Regions from separate parts of the Peribacillus sp. NPDC097224 genome, predicted to be linked through region 2. Evidence: riboswitches for the same ligand, from Rfam matches in the RefSeq annotation. Region 2 holds a riboswitch; the other holds the start of a gene.
The links. A riboswitch is a leader RNA that binds a small molecule or an ion and turns the genes downstream of it on or off. The one in region 2 is predicted to bind cyclic di-AMP.

Region 1 (8,213 bases), on a different contig from region 2:
AATATGTTCATAACGTCTTGATAACGTTTTTGGTTTTTACTTCCTGGCACATTTGTATGAGCCAATTCATCTACCAGCACAACTTCAGGATTACGGATGATGATTCTGTCAAGATCCATTTCCTCTAACACGACGTTCTTATACGGAACCTGTTTCCGGGGTAATGTTTCTAACGTGTCAACTTGGGATGCCGTTTCTTTACGACCATGTGTCTCCAATAATCCAATCACAATATCAATTTCACTTTTCTTTAATTGATTGGCCTCCCTCAGCATGGTATATGTTTTCCCTACGCCAGGAGCAGAACCAATATACACCTTTAATGTTCCTCTTTTCACTCCCTGTATTTTTTCTTTTATTTCTTCAGGCGAGAGTCTACGGTATGGATTCTTTTTCTTTTTTTTTGACTGAACGGCAGGCAATACCCTTTCCCCTTCTCCTTTTGTCCTATCCGCTACAACACATACATCAATGTTTTTCGTTTGGCCCAATATCTTATTGACTATAGAACCATGGATGATTTCTTCCCATCTCGTCCTTTTGGATTGACCCAGGATAATCCGGGTTATATAGTGCTTCATGGCATATCCAACGATTTCTTTTGCAATATCACCCCCGTTTATGGCTCTTTCTTCAAACTTCCCATTTAGCTTTACGATAAGTTTTTGTATAGAACTTTTAAATAACGACTCCTCTTTAGATAGCTCTTTCTGACTTGGAATAAAGCTAACCACCACTAAATCTCCGCCTAATCGTTTGGCTATTTGATCGCCTCTTCGAATTAAAATGGAGCCATTCCAATGGTATTGTACACATACCAAGATTCGTTCAGAAGCACCTGATGGTCCCATTAACCCTTCCTGTTCTCTATGTTCAGTAAGATCTTCTTCTACTTCTCCAGCCAAAAAACGGAGTGACAGCTCCCTAAGAACCGCTAAGTTATCTCGATTATATAGTTTCATATCGGCTTCTGTTTTCTTGTTGTTTTCCATGATTTTTCCTTCTTGCAGACGTTTAAGTATTGCTTCGGGTGTCACATCCAAGAGGCGTACTTCGTCAGCCAGCGTCAACGTATTCTCGGGTAGGATCTCACTTACATGAAGCGGGAGATTCAGTAGGTGTTCAGCAACTTTCTTTACTCCTTTCAATTCATAAATATTTATTGTTGTGATAACGCTGATATCACCTTTTATTAATTCCATAACATCTTCTAATCTAGTCGGATTTTTAGCAGACGGCCGGTTTTTGTGAGCTAACTGGTCAACTAAAACCACTTCAGGATTTCTTTTTTGAATTTCATCTACATGTAAATCTTTCCTAATAAGTCCATTACTCTTCCATTCAATTGTGGGCACTGCCTCTAGGCAACCTACTTGCTCCATTGTCATTTGGTTGCACCCATCACTAATAATCCCGATAACTACGTCAATACCACGCCCTTTCAACTCATTTCCTTCCATAAGCAAATGATAGGTTTTTCCGGACCCACTAACAGATCCGAGTATAATCTTCAGTCTGCCTTTTTTGATGTCGGAAATAGATTGTAGAATTTCATCTGGTGTTTTCCTTCGAAAGTGTTCATTCATATAACTACCCCCAGATTCCTTTCTAGATTAATAGGAGAAAATAGAAATCTCCTAAACTCGATCATTTTAGATCATCCAAAGCAATATTTAATTTCAACACATTAATATGAGGTCCGCCGAAAAGTCCAAATGAACGATTTTCCGTATTTTCTTCGACTAGATTATATAAACTTTGTTCAGATATATCCCTCTCTTTTGCGATACGTGGAACCTGAACAAGTGCTCCTCTTGGAGAAATATTTGGATCAAGACCTGACCCAGAGTTTGTCATCAAGTCAGAAGGTATTTCCTCTTTTTTAATAGAAGGATTCGCTTTTAGAAATTCAGACATTTCACTTTTGGTTCGCTTGATCATTTCTTCATTAGATGGTGAATAGTTTGGCGACCCTGAGCCTGCAGCGTCGTATTCTATAGAAGAAACCCGGCCATGAAAATAGCCAGCCTCTTCAAAAGATTGACCAATTAATTCTGACCCGATGATTTTCCCTTTTTCATTTTTAATTAAGCTGCCTTCAGCTTGTGCAGGCATCATCACTTGTGAAAGCCCTGTTATGAGTAACGGATAAGCCATACCACATATCATGAATAGCACAAAAACTACACGTATATTTTTCAACATCTATTCTCACCCTTATATTTGATTTTAAGCTACTTTAAACAGTTCAAGTATTAGGTCTATACATTTAATGCCAATGAAAGGAACGACCACGCCACCTAATCCATAAAGAAACAAATTCTTAGTCAATAATCTTGAAGCGCTCATTGGAACATATTTTACACCCTTCATGGCTAACGGGATCAGGAGCGGGATAATAATGGCATTGAATATCAATGCTGATAATATCGCACTTTGCGGTGTGGCTAATCCCATTATATTTAAGGCATTCATTTGCGGGATAGCCAGCATGAACATAGCTGGTATGATCGCAAAGTATTTAGCCACATCATTGGCAATGCTGAACGTTGTTAATGCTCCACGTGTCATGAGTAACTGTTTTCCAATCGCCACTACTTCAATGATTTTTGTAGGATCTGAATCCAGATCCACCATGTTTGCTGCTTCTTTGGCCGCATTTGTTCCTGTATTCATTGCTAGCCCCACATCTGCCTGTGCCAATGCAGGGGCATCGTTCGTGCCATCCCCGGTCATCGCGACAAGTTTGCCTTCCGCTTGTTCACGCTTAATTACGGCAATTTTATCTTCCGGCTTTGCCTCGGCAATGTAATCGTCTACCCCGGCTTCTTTCGCGATCGTCGCGGCCGTTAAAGGATTATCTCCGGTACACATGACGGTTTTGATGCCCATTTTCCTCAATTCATCAAATCGCTCTTTCATACCTGCTTTAACGGTATCTTTCAAATAAATGACACCTAGGATCCGATTTCCTTCTGCGACTACTAAGGGCGTTCCCCCTTGGCTTGCTACTTCATCACTAATGTCTTGCAAATCGCTGGGAATGTTTCCGCCTTCTTGCTTTATATAGTTCTTTATTGAATCGACGGCACCTTTTCTGACGATTCTTCCATCGGAAAAATCTGTCCCGCTCATCCTCGTTTCTGCCGTAAAGTCAATGCCTTCCGAGTCACTTTTTTCCAATTCTTTTTCAAGTAATCCTGATCTTTTGGCAAATTCGACAACAGAGCGGCCTTCCGGTGTCTCATCATGTAAGGATGAATAGGCTGCGAATGTAGTAAGTTCCTTCTGATTCACACCCTGTACTGGCAGCAAGGCATGAGCCATCCGGTTACCATGTGTGATCGTGCCTGTTTTATCGAGAATGATAGTATTGATGTCTCCTGCAGCTTCTACCGATTTGCCCGATTTGGCAATCACATTGAATTGTGTCACTCTGTCCATTCCAGCTATGCCTATCGCTGAAAGAAGACCACCTATGGTTGTTGGGATCAAACATACCAATAATGCCACCAAAGTTGCGATTGGCAATGTCACTTTAATATAGTAAGCAATAGGTACGAGTGTCACGCAAACAAGCAAAAAGATAAGCGTCAAACTCACAAGGAGTGTACTAAGTGCAATTTCATTCGGTGTTTTTTGCCGTTTAGCTCCTTCTACCAAATCAATCATTCGATCCAGGAATGACTCCCCCGGATCACTACTAACTTTTATTTTTATATAGTCACTCATTACTTTTGTTCCTCCAGTAACAGAACTGAAGTCTCCACCCGGTTCTTTTATGACATTCGCGGATTCACCAGTTATGGCCGATTCGTCAACAGCAGCCGCCCCTTCAATGACCTCTCCATCACTAGGAATTAAATCATTGGCCTCCACTAAAACCATGTCACCTTTTTGCAGTTCCGTGGCATCGACTATCTTTACAGATCCATCTTTTTGGATTAACTTTGCTTTTGAATCAAGCTTTGTCTTTTTCAGACTATCCGCTTGTGCTTTACCACGACCTTCCGCTAATGCTTCAGCAAAGTTGGCAAACAGGATGGTTAGGAGCAAAATGAAAGTCACTGCACTGGTATATCCCCTATCTGATATTCCACCAAATAAATCGGGAAATATAGTTAGAAAAAGGGTCAAGACAAATCCTATTTCCACTACAAACATGACTGGATTTCGTGCCATGGCTCTGGGATTCATTTTTTTGAAAGCATCTTTTATTGCTTCAAAAAGCATTTCATTATTTACTTTTCCATTACGCATCGTATTCATCTGTACTACTCCTTTTCATCGTTTATCTAATCGTTAACCATTCTGCGACAGGTCCTAGGGTAATCACTGGAAAGAAAGTCAAAGCTCCAATAATTAAAACCGTACATAAAAGAATGACAAGGAATGTAGGATTATCTGTTTTAAATGTACCCATCGTCTCTGGGACACGTTTTTTAGCAAGTAATGATCCAGCAACAGCAATCATGGCTATCATGGAAAAATAACGGCCAAACAACATGACCAAACCTGTGGAAATGTTCCAAAAAGGTGTATTATCCCCTAAGCCCTCGAAACCAGAACCGTTATTGGCTGCAGCTGAAGTAAACTCATATACAATTTGAGAGAGCCCATGGAAACCTGGATTTGAAATGGCCGATGTCCCCATCTGTGCCGTTAGTGCAATAGCAGATGGTACCAAAATGATTAACGGATGTAGAAGGATCGTCATGGCTATTAATTTCATTTCCGGCCCTTCAATTTTCTTACCTAAAAACTCTGGTGTACGCCCGACCATCAGTCCAGCAATGAATACAGCCAATATGGAATACATAAGAATGTTCATCGTGCCTACCCCATCACCGCCAAATACACAGTTCAGCATCATCATGGCCAGTGGCGCTATACTACCGAGCGGTGTCAGCGTATCATGCATATTATTAACTGAACCTGTAGTGGCAGCTGTAGTCACCGTTGTAAATAGGGCACTCTGAGCCATCCCAAATCGGACTTCTTTCCCCTCTAAGTTTCCACTCTCTTGTGAAAGGCCTATTGCCTCCAATCGGGGATTGCCATTTTGTTCACTAGCGTAATTCACACTTAGGAAAACAAGCATCATGAGTCCCATTGCTGAAAATAAGATCCATCCTTGTTTGTTATTTTTCGCCATATATCCGAATGTTAATGGAAGGGCAGCAGGAATGAGAAACATCGATAAAATCTCTAATACATTCGTAAATCCATTAGGGTTCTCAAATGGATGCGCCGAGTTGACACCGAAGAATCCACCGCCGTTTGTGCCAAGGTGCTTTATTGACTCCAATGCAGCCACAGGTCCTCTTGCAATATGTTGGGTGGCTCCCTCTAACGTAGTAGCCATTACCGTAGAACCAAGGGTCTGTGGTACCCCCTGGGATACCAGAACCAAACTGACAAAAATGGAGAGAGGCAGTAGCACCCGAGTGATCGAACGAATTAAATCTACATAAAAGTTCCCTAAACTCCTCTGACCGGTCAAACCCCTGAAAAAAGCGATGCATAAGGAAAGACCGGTTGCTGGTGTCGTGAACATCAAGAAGATGATGACAATCATTTGTGATAAATACGAAAGTCCGGATTCTCCGCTATAGTGCTGTAAATTGGTATTAGTAAGAAAACTTGCTGCCGTATTGAATGCCAATGACGGATCCATGTTGGCTATCCCACTTGGATTACCCGGTAAAACTCCCTGAAGCCGTACAATCATGTATGAGATGACAAACATGACTAAGTTACTTAGGAGTAATGCCTGTGCATATTGCTTCCAATTCATATCAAATGTCTTAATACCAGATATTTTAAAAATGCCTCGTTCTAACCACCCGAACATACGATCTTGCCTTGTGGTTTCAAAGGAATATACTGCCGCTAAATATTGGGCCAATGGTATGGCTAGGATCACTACCAAAAACAACACCACAATGATTTGTAAAAAATCCATTTACATTTCCTCCGTTATCGTTCTATTAATATTTCTCTGGGTATAATAAAGCGTGAATTAAATACACGGTAACCGCTGGGACAATAAGAATGAATAACATGTTCTACTCCTCTCCTTTTTTCGTTATAACTTTGTTACAAAAATGAATGAATCCATAGAAAAGTAAAAAGGGTGTACCCATTAGAAAGATAGTTATAGCATCCATCCGAACCTTCCTTTCACTTTTTTAAAAATCTTTACAATTTACCTCCTTCACGATTAGTGGAGAAATTGGTGCCAAAAGAACACAAAAAATAGACCAATGCTTACTCCTTCTCCAATAGTCCGCATTGCATGGCTATCCTAGTTTCAATAGTGAAAAAAATGATTCACAATCCAAACAAGAATATTTGCAAAAGCAAACAGTATTAGTGGAGAAAAAGTACTCATTGGTCTACTTATCGCCCAGCAAGCTTTTCAGCGCTCTTTGCGATCTGTCTTCCAAGAAACCTTTTCATGTAATTATAGGCATAATAAAAAAGACCTACTGAAATGACAGGTTGCTATTTTGCTACAAACACAACAAAAAAGCCTCCTGGATCAAGGTGGTCTTATGACCTCCTTCGCTTTAGCCGACGAAGTTAGCTGACGGGTAGGATGGCGAAAGAGTTCACATCCCTTCTGCAAAAGCAGAATTAACCCCATAAATAATGGGTCCTCCGTTCTCAATTACTTGAGATTTGGCCGATATCAAATTGTTATTGATGAGCATATTCTACGCTCATCAGCAAACCTTTGTAAACCCCATTAAAATTCCATATATTCGCAAATAGATTCATATTCGACCATATACTTCTGTTTTTCTATATAAAAGTATTATTTACTCATTAATCCTATATATTTCTAATATTTTAATATATATACAAACTTGCATTGACAAAAACTTGAATCCGGCATTATGATGAATCCCATATACGATCGATGAAAAAAATCGGAGGCATTATGTTAAACCAAAAAAAGAAAATTGAAGCCGAAATTAGTGCAGCATTCATTAAATTCCAGCGTGATTTAATTGGCAGAGGGCCACAAGAAGTTAAAACCTACATCATTAATGACATGCTGATCACTCGTTTTAAAGGAGTCTTGACTGTCGAAGAAAAACACCTCGTCAGTCAGGATTCTGGAAAGAAGCTTGTAAAAAAAATGCGCTCTCTTCTACGTGAAATGTACAGTCAGGATTATGAAAAAATTGTCGAGGATCTAACAGGTTGTAAAGTCCTTTCTTCACACAGTGACATTAGTACCAAAACGGGTGAACGAATCGAAGTTTTCATAGTTGATAAGGATTTGGAGAAATACCTAGAAAATCTAAAATGAGTGGGGTGATTTAGTTGACATTGACTCAATTGGAAGAGCAGAAACATGGACAAAATTTCTGCTCTTCATGCTTTTATTATGACATCTCTAATGTATTTCACGCCTTCACCTTATCGGAAACGTGACTATTGGTTTCTTTTTATACTCATGTAAAAAAAGCAATCCCTTAATCTTACCGATTAAGGGATTAACATCATTTATACCTAAAAATCACTTGGCTAATTTGTTTTTCATTCACGTATTAAAGCCACAATATTTAAGGTTTTCTAGTAAAACTATAATACACAGCGTTACCAAACAAACAATCCAACAATCATGGCACTAAGCATGGAGACTGCCATTCCACTAAGCAATAGCTTCCAAACATTTCTTCCAATGATATTCGATTTCTCCTCGTCTAGAATCGAATTGAACGTTCCGTAAATCATGCCGACTGTACTAAAGTTTGCAAATGAGGTCAGGTACGTAACGGCCACAGCTACTGTATGCGGGGCCAAACCGCTAATCTGTGTTTTCAAATCGAGCAAGGCTACAAATTCATTCGTTGCCAGTTTGATTCCCATTAATTGAGCAACATACATCGTATCTTCCCAATTTAATCCAAACAAGAAAGCGAATGGACTAAAGATGACAGAGAAGATTTTTTGGATTGTTAATCCATCTACCGCAAGCCCTAAAATACCGTTAAGACTAGCCGTTAATGCGACATAGCCGATTACCATGGCCATAATGACGATCACCATCTTGACTCCAACTAGCATACTGTTTGAAATGGTTGAAAAGAAGTCTTTACGTTCCTCTTTTGTAGGAATATATACGACATCTTCCTCTTTACTGACAGTAACAGGATTTAACATATTGGCTATAAGCAAGGCATTTAAACAATTCAATG
Region 2 (8,213 bases):
CCTTATTTCTGCATTTGTTTACAAAATAAGATAAAATATAAAATGATATTTCATTTTTTGCAGGAGGAACATACATGATATACCAGGTCCGATTGTTAAAGGGTATTTTTGAACCGCAAAGAAGCCGTTACCAATTGCAAAATGCGGAAGCGGTCACACGACTTTTCTGGAAATTAATAGGATTATATTTTCTTAGTGTCTTAGTTTTTTCAGTAAGTGGATATTTTGGAATTGGTTCAGAATCATTTTCTAAAAATATTACGAAGATGGATGTAAGTGAATTTGAAACGGGAAAATTACTGATTGTAATTGGAAATATGATTGCAGGATTGTTTTATCCTTCTATTTATATCTTTTTAGCTTCTTTATTCTTTTGGGTAGTATTGGATATCCCATACATAAAAACCGTGATTGTTCAAATGATTACGCTTAGTCTGCACTTACTGGAGAAGGTTTTGTTAATTCCCCTTTTTGTTTTGATGGATATTGGGCATGATGCCAACCCCTTTTCACTTGGAGTCATCAGCCAGTACTTCATTCGAAGCGATTACTTTATTCATTTTTTTAGTGAAATCACCATTTTTCAAATTTTAATCATTTCTTTACAATATTATTATTTGAAGGTATATACGGAACGAAGCAAGGCCTTTGTCTTATCAATGATTATTCTATTTTATATTGCCTCGTGGTTTGCTAAAGCATTTTTAGCATATCTACAAGTTGGCGTATTCGTATAAGGCGGTGAGAAAAATGAAAAAGTGGAAATTAGCAGCCCTATCAGTAGCATCTTTGGCCTTGATATCGGGTAATATTTACTTGATTGAAAAAAAAGACAGTAAAGTGGAACGGACCGTTTTTACCGAAAGATGGACACAAGTTAAGAAAGATACCATAACTGAAACATTTCAAACAAAGGGAATCTTTAAACCGGCAGAAGAATATGATGTTTATTTTGATGCTAAAAACAATGATTTTCGGAAATTCCTGGTTCACGAAGGGGACGAGGTAACGGCCGGAACATCCCTGTTTGAATACACTACAACCGAACTGGATGCACTAAAAGATAATTTGGAAGCGGAAAAGGCCGCAACCGAAGGAGAAATCGTCGGAATTGATGAGTACATAAATAAGTTGAAAGCTTATCAAAGTGGTCTGGCCCTGGATTCAAACAAAACGGTTATCGATGAGACAGTAGAAAAGAACCTAAATATAGACATCACCACTTCTTCCTCAGACTTAATTAAAAGTAATATTGAGCAGGAGATGTACAAGCAGGAACTTGAAAAAAGTAGCTTGAAGGAAAAAGTGGTCATGCTAGAAGCACAATTAAGCTCAATTGAGATGCAAACCAATGCCGTGGAGACGACAAGTGAAGCGGATGGTGTCGTGAAGAAGATCAATAAAAATTTAACGAATCCGATTATTTCAATTGCTTCGACAGAAATGGCCATCGAAGGTTCCTTCTCTGAAGAAGAGTTAAAGAAGGCAGAGGTAGGGATGGAGATAAAAGCTAGTTCTCCTGATTTGAAAAAGAGGTTGGGCGGAACCATCAGCCGTATACATCCTTATCCCAAAGAGGAGCCAACCCTAAAGGATGAAAATCGCTATACATTCGAAGCGGAAATTGTAACGGAAGCAGAGAATAAGGAAGCGCTATTAGACGGTTCAAAGGTCGACCTTACCGTTATAACGAATGTGAAGACGGGAGTCCCGACTGTTCCAACAGAAGCGATACATGAACGGAAGCAGCCGCATGTCTATAAAATGACCAATAAAGGGCATTTGAACCGACAATACTTTACAAAAGGGGCTCAAGCAAAAGGGAAGCAAGAGATGCTTAAAGGTCCAGCAGTGGGAGATGTCATCCTTTTAGAACCGAAAAAGGTAGTGAAGAACCACTCTTACTTCATTACCCCGCTCAAATTGGACAAGGTTCACTCTGCAACTTTTAAGAAACTATCCAAAAGGGAAAAAGTTAGATACATTTTACTAGGATTTTTGGAAAAATAATTTTCAGTTAAATCAAAAATGGCCATAATTTTTTTACTGTTAAAACTAATTACCTATTTAAACAATAAGTGTAAACCCACGTAGCACTCAATATTCTTAATCCCCTCTGTACTTTCGGAGTGTGGGGAAAGAAAATATATTTACAGATTAATATTTTTAGTATAATATTTTAATATAAGTTAGCTCGCTTAATCTTATAAAAAAGAACGGGGGAACCAATTTTGCGGATTATATTCGCTAGGGGTGAATTCAGAGATGAAAGGGCCATTGTGTTTCCGATTCCTAACCCGACAGCTAACCCCGTAAGCGTCTTCGAGGGAACATGTGTGAATAACACGCCAATAGGGAAAATGACACGTAGGGTGTCTTTTTTTTAAGCGTAAGGATAGAAGTTTTTCAATATACAGAAAAATTTTTCTCTTTTTATTAGTATCTTGTTTCCCTTACCGAGACAAATGTTTTTACATCAAAGACTATATGGAAGGTGAGGAAATTAAATGAAGAAATTCAAACTGAGTTTAGCAAGCCAAATATTCATTGGCTTAATTCTAGGAATTATCGTAGGTGCTATATTTTATGGAAGTGAGACGGCACAAAGCTATCTACAACCATTAGGTGATATCTTCCTACGTATGATTAAAATGATCGTCGTTCCAATTATCGTTTCTAGCCTTATTGTTGCAGTTGCAGGCGTGGGCGATATTAAATCAGTAGGGAAATTAGGTGCCAAGTCACTATCCTACTTTATAGTAGTAACACTAGTTGCAATAGGCGTAGGTTTATTATCTGCCAATATTATTCAGCCTGGCGCGGGCGTAAATATGGGTGAGCTTGAACAAACGGATATTTCCACTTATGTTGACACAGCAGAAACTAAGCAACACGAATCCTTTATAGATACAATCGTTCATATTGTCCCATCTAATCCGATTAAAGCAATGGTAGAAGGCGATATGCTTGCAATCATTTTCTTCTCAGTCTTGTTTGGACTAAGCATTGCAGCTATCGGTGAAAAAGGAGTACCAGTATTCCGTTTCTTCCAAGGTGCGGCGGAAGGTATGTTCAATCTAACCAATATGGTTATGAAATTTGCTCCGATTGGGGTATTTGCACTAATCGGTGTGACAATCTCTAAATTCGGTTTATCATCACTAATCCCATTAGGAAAGTTAGCCCTTTCCGTATACGGAACGATGATTTTCTTCGTAGTTGTCATCCTGGGGCTCATTGCAAAATTTGTAGGCTTCAGTATCTTTAAGTTAATTGCCATTTTGAAAGAAGAATTGATCTTAGCATTTTCCACAGCAAGTTCAGAAGCGGTTCTTCCAAGAATCATGGAGAAGATGGAGAAAGCCGGTTGTCCAAAACATATTACGTCTTTTGTTATTCCGACTGGTTACTCATTCAACCTAGATGGTTCCACATTATACCAAGCTTTAGCAGCCATCTTCATTGCTCAAATGTACGGCATACATCTAAGTGCTTATGAGCAAATAACGCTAATGTTAGTGTTGATGATTACCTCTAAAGGAATTGCCGGTGTACCGGGCGTATCCTTCGTTGTACTTTTAGCAACATTAGGTACGGTGGGCATCCCAATTGAAGGACTTGCCTTCATAGCAGGTATTGACCGTATCCTTGATATGGGTCGTACTGTAGTAAACGTTATTGGTAACTCTTTAGCAGCCATCGTTATTTCCAAGTGGGAAGGTCAATTCAACCCTCCTGCCGAAAAAGGAAAACTCGAACAGGCTTCTTAATATAAGTCAAAACTCCAGGGTGATTGCACTCTGGAGTTTTTTTGTATTCAGATGAAAGTCGAAAACAACTTATTGATGGACGATCCAGAAATGGGAGTCAGGGGAAAAGTTCATAGCCATAACGCTTTCATTAAATGAATCTTGGTGAAAGGTTTCCAAAACAGTCAGTTGGGCTTCTTCTAGGCAATCAAGGACTTCCTGCTGACTCGGGATATGGAGATAGGCCTCTTCTTGGTGAGACTTTCCCTTTGTGAAGATATCACCGAACTCATATAGCCGTTCATCCTGTTTACTATCACACCAAATCATTTCTTCCTGTTCCCAAAAATTAAGATACCTTTCATTACTGTCGCGAATCGGTGTGGTGAATAGGAAACGGCCTCCTGGTCTAAGTATGCGTTTGATTTCTTTCAAAGCGAGAATGCGGTTTTTTCGTTGAGGGATTTTCATTAAACCATGAAAGGAAAAGAGTGCATGGTCGAATGACGAGTCGTTGAAAGGGATTTCCGTGGCATTCCCAAGAAAGAATGGAATCTCCATATTTTCATCTTGTGAAAACTTCCGGGCTTCTTGAATCTTGGAGGGTGAAGGGTCCAGTCCGGTTATATGATGAAACCCATTCTTGTATAGAGCAAAGGTCGTCCTCCCTGTACTGCATCCAATATCAAGGATGGAGTCGGCTTGATGAAAGTATTTATCGAATGCAAATTTTTCGAGTTCCCAAAGACCCCAATTTTTTGATGAATCGGCGACAGCGTCTTCCTGCAAGTGATTGATGAAATCGTCTTTTTCTATTTTATCCATCATTCATCCTCCAAGCTTTTATTTTTACTATAATATGGAAATTACTGCCTGTCTAGTTTCTTATTTTTACTACTATTTTATATACACTTCGTGAATATTAAAAAGTTTGATAAAATAGAACTATTGATGAAAGGCTCGGAGGGAATATAATCATGAAAAATGAAGGTAATGACATCTTATATATGCATATGCAGGCTTCCGAAAGATTTGTCCTTTTTAATGGCCTTAATTTTCGAGAATTCTCCTATTCCTTACCGCATAGCTTGAATTCCATCTTATTATTGAAACATCAATATGATGGTGGGGAGTACGATTTGAATGTCTTGCTGGAGAGCGTTTCATCTGAGAACGTTTATAAGCTACTTAAAGAGGATGTTCGTGCATATGGAGATTTCTGTTGGGTCGATTTTAAGGAAGCGGATTGTCTAGAAGAATTGGACGGCAGGGAATTAGCGGAACTCCTATATGTGGGGCATACCAAAAATCACTTAGAACCCCCTTTCTTTCACAAACTGAATAATCAATTTGTCTATCTGGCCCAAGATGATGGATGGTTTAATAAAATTTACTTTCGTTCGATTTCAACGTACTATAAGATGCTGGGAAATTTACTTCCGTTGAAGCTTGAACCATTGAAAGTCGAAAGAACATGGTTAGGAATGAGGAAGAAAAAAGAATTGCCTGCAATTCCTTTGGATATTATTTCTTCCCTGGCTCCTATATTGGCGGAAGGTATAGTTTTTTCTTTTAGACATGTGAAGATTACAAGGACCAAAATCGAGATCCCAGCATGGATCGTGGGAGATTATTTGAACATGGATGAGATGCATGATGATTTCTTAGATAGAAAAGAACAAGGACCTGATGCCTTCATTACTTTTCATCGTAAAGAAAAGGTTTGGGAGAGCGTTATCAACACGACGCTATATAAATAACTTCTTTAGCTAATTAAGGGTTTGGGTCGTAGGACTTGCAACTGGGTGCATAAACTTCTAATTATAGCTATAGAAGGGGGAACTTTCACTTTTCCCGTTTTAGTGTAAAGTGTTACAATGGAACATGGTTAAAAGAATATTGGAGGGTAATAACTCATGAAAACTAAACTTGGTTTGCTTTATGGTGGGAAATCTGCGGAACATGATGTTTCTTTGCAGACAGCTTTAGCAGTCATTAAAGCTCTCGACTTAGCAAAGTTTGACATATATCCGATTTACATAACAAAAGAAGGTTCTTGGGTAAATGGTCCAAAGTTGACTGGTCCGGCAAAATCCGTGGAGGAATTGGCTTTATCATCCGATAAATTGACTTCTCCTTTGTCATTGCAAGCCCATTTAACTGATGAAAATAGTGGGTCCACGGGTTATGATGTCATTTTCCCTCTTCTACATGGACCGAATGGCGAAGATGGAACAGTACAGGGGATGCTTGAGCTGTTGAATCTTCCTTATGTGGGAAATGGGGTACTGGCTTCATCCGCAGGGATGGATAAGGTCATCATGAAAAATATTTTTGCACAGGCGGGATTACCGCAAGTTAACTATACATGGTTCATCCGCTCGGAATGGGAGAGTAACACAGAACGGTCCATTGAGAAGGTGGAAGAAGTATGTGGGTACCCTTGTTTTGTAAAACCGGCTAATTTAGGCTCAAGCGTAGGAGTCAGCAAATGTAATAATGCTAATGAGTTGAAGAAGGCGGTCGCAGAAGCATTTCAATTCGATCGGAAAATCATCGTTGAAGAAGGAGTCATCGCCCGTGAAGTGGAGTTTGGCGTGATCGGGAATGATACCCCATCTTGTTCTGTGGCAGGAGAAATCATTCCTAAGACAGACTTTGACTTCTATGATTATTCAGCTAAATACGTCGACGGAAATTCAGCGATGGCCATACCTGCCGAAATAGAGGAAAGTCAATACAAAGCTTTATCTCAAATGGCAATCACAGCCTTCAAGTCATTGGACTGTTCCGGACTCGTCCGGGCCGATTTCTTTTTGACGAAAGATGGAAAGGTCTATATCAATGAAGTGAATACGATGCCTGGCTTTACGCCATTCAGCATGTTCCCGCTATTATGGAAGCACACGGGTCTTGAATATCCACAATTAATAGAAGAACTTGTGAAGCTTGCTTTAGAGCGCTATGAAGAAAAACAACAAATTAAATATACAGTGTAAGCGGTAATGTAAAGTGGGTTCCTGTATTTCAATTATACGCAGGACTTACTCTAGCAAGCAGGAATCGGTTCTCCATGCCGATTGCTGCTTAGTTTGGTTATAAAGAAAATGGAAGATTTAGTTTGATGAACGAAGGAGGAACGAAAGTGATAAAGAGAACGTTGAGACAAATATCTGAGATGGTAAATGGATTGAACGATAGTAAGGTATTTGAACCCATTGAAATTCATGGTGTAACCATCGATTCAAGAGCGGTTACGAAAGGATGCTTGTTCGTTCCGTTAAAGGGAGAGCAAGTCGATGGCCATCAATATGTCAGAAGTGCCATTGCGCAGGGAGCATCCGCTTCTTTTTGGCAGCAGGATATTCCGAATCCACCTACTGATTTACCAATCATCCTTGTGGAAAATACTGAAAAGGCATTACAGCAATTGGCACGCGCTTATCGGGACCAATTGAATATTAAAGTCATTGGAATAACGGGGAGCAATGGTAAAACCACTACGAAAGATATGACGGCTGCCCTGCTGGCCACTACCTATAAAGTCCATAAGACGAATGGTAACTTCAATAATCATCTTGGATTACCACTAACTATCCTATCCATGGATGAGGAAACAGAAGCAGCCGTTTTAGAAATGGGCATGAGTAGTCGTGGGGAAATCGAATTTTTATCCAAGCTAGCAAAACCAGATGTAGCCATTATTACAAATATAGGCGAATCGCATTTGTTGGATTTAGGCTCGCGAGAAGAAATCGCCAATGCGAAGCTAGAAATCGTGGAGGGATTGCCACAGGGCGGAACGCTTATTTACCATGGTGACGAACCTTTGCTGGAAAGCCGGATTCAAAAGCAATTCCCCCATTTACGTGTCCTATCCTTCGGACGTACGGAGCGGAATGACTTGTTCCCATTGACGATTACCCAAGAGGCAGACAGTACCTCGTTTACACTTGGTGGAGAGAATCAAGGTGACTATCAAATCCCGGTTTTGGGTCAGCATAACGTGCTCAATGCATTGGCTGCCATTCTTGCCGCAAAAGAACTGAATATAGGTAACGAATCCATCCATAAGGGCTTAGAAGCCATTCGCCTTACAAACATGAGGATGGAGATGGTCGAAGGCATAAATGGGCAGAAAATCATTAATGATGCTTACAATGCCAGCCCCACTTCCGTCAAGGCAGCAATTGAGCTGATTGAAGGTCTATCCGGTTTTAGGAATAAAATCCTTGTACTTGGAGATATGTTGGAGTTAGGAGCAAGCGAAAAAGATTTCCACTTGAGAATAGGTGAACTGATAGCGGTTGATCAAATTGATAAGGTCTTTACATATGGACCGCTTGCCGATTATATTGCTAAGGGTGCACGTAAAACATTTGCAGCTGAGAATGTTCAATCTTTTCAAGATAAACAACAATTAATAGAAGCGCTACAGACTTCTACTGATGCCCATGATTTAAT

Region 1: linked by a shared signal. The riboswitch ahead of ACIQXR_RS13595 (potassium-transporting ATPase subunit F) and the one ahead of ACIQXR_RS20270 (cation:dicarboxylate symporter family transporter) in region 2 are both predicted to bind cyclic di-AMP.

The regions. Positions count from the first base shown of each region.
Region 1 is NZ_JBIWDK010000006.1:203,924-212,136, forward strand. Features, by position in the region: gene ACIQXR_RS13575 (histidine kinase) at 1-1,586, opposite strand, end outside; gene kdpC (potassium-transporting ATPase subunit KdpC) at 1,648-2,205, opposite strand; gene kdpB (potassium-transporting ATPase subunit KdpB) at 2,230-4,269, opposite strand; gene kdpA (potassium-transporting ATPase subunit KdpA) at 4,292-5,965, opposite strand; gene ACIQXR_RS13595 (potassium-transporting ATPase subunit F) at 5,991-6,065, opposite strand; cyclic di-AMP (ydaO/yuaA leader) riboswitch at 6,560-6,700, opposite strand; gene ACIQXR_RS13600 (Na-translocating system protein MpsC family protein) at 6,947-7,321, shown strand; gene ACIQXR_RS13605 (NupC/NupG family nucleoside CNT transporter) at 7,612-8,213, opposite strand, start outside.
Region 2 is NZ_JBIWDK010000018.1:22,579-30,791, reverse strand. Features, by position in the region: gene ACIQXR_RS20280 (hypothetical protein) at 75-737, shown strand; gene ACIQXR_RS20275 (efflux RND transporter periplasmic adaptor subunit) at 751-2,010, shown strand; cyclic di-AMP (ydaO/yuaA leader) riboswitch at 2,186-2,334, shown strand; gene ACIQXR_RS20270 (cation:dicarboxylate symporter family transporter) at 2,508-3,770, shown strand; gene ACIQXR_RS20265 (class I SAM-dependent methyltransferase) at 3,840-4,574, opposite strand; gene ACIQXR_RS20260 (hypothetical protein) at 4,727-5,509, shown strand; gene ACIQXR_RS20255 (D-alanine--D-alanine ligase) at 5,666-6,748, shown strand; gene ACIQXR_RS20250 (UDP-N-acetylmuramoyl-tripeptide--D-alanyl-D-alanine ligase) at 6,895-8,213, shown strand, end outside.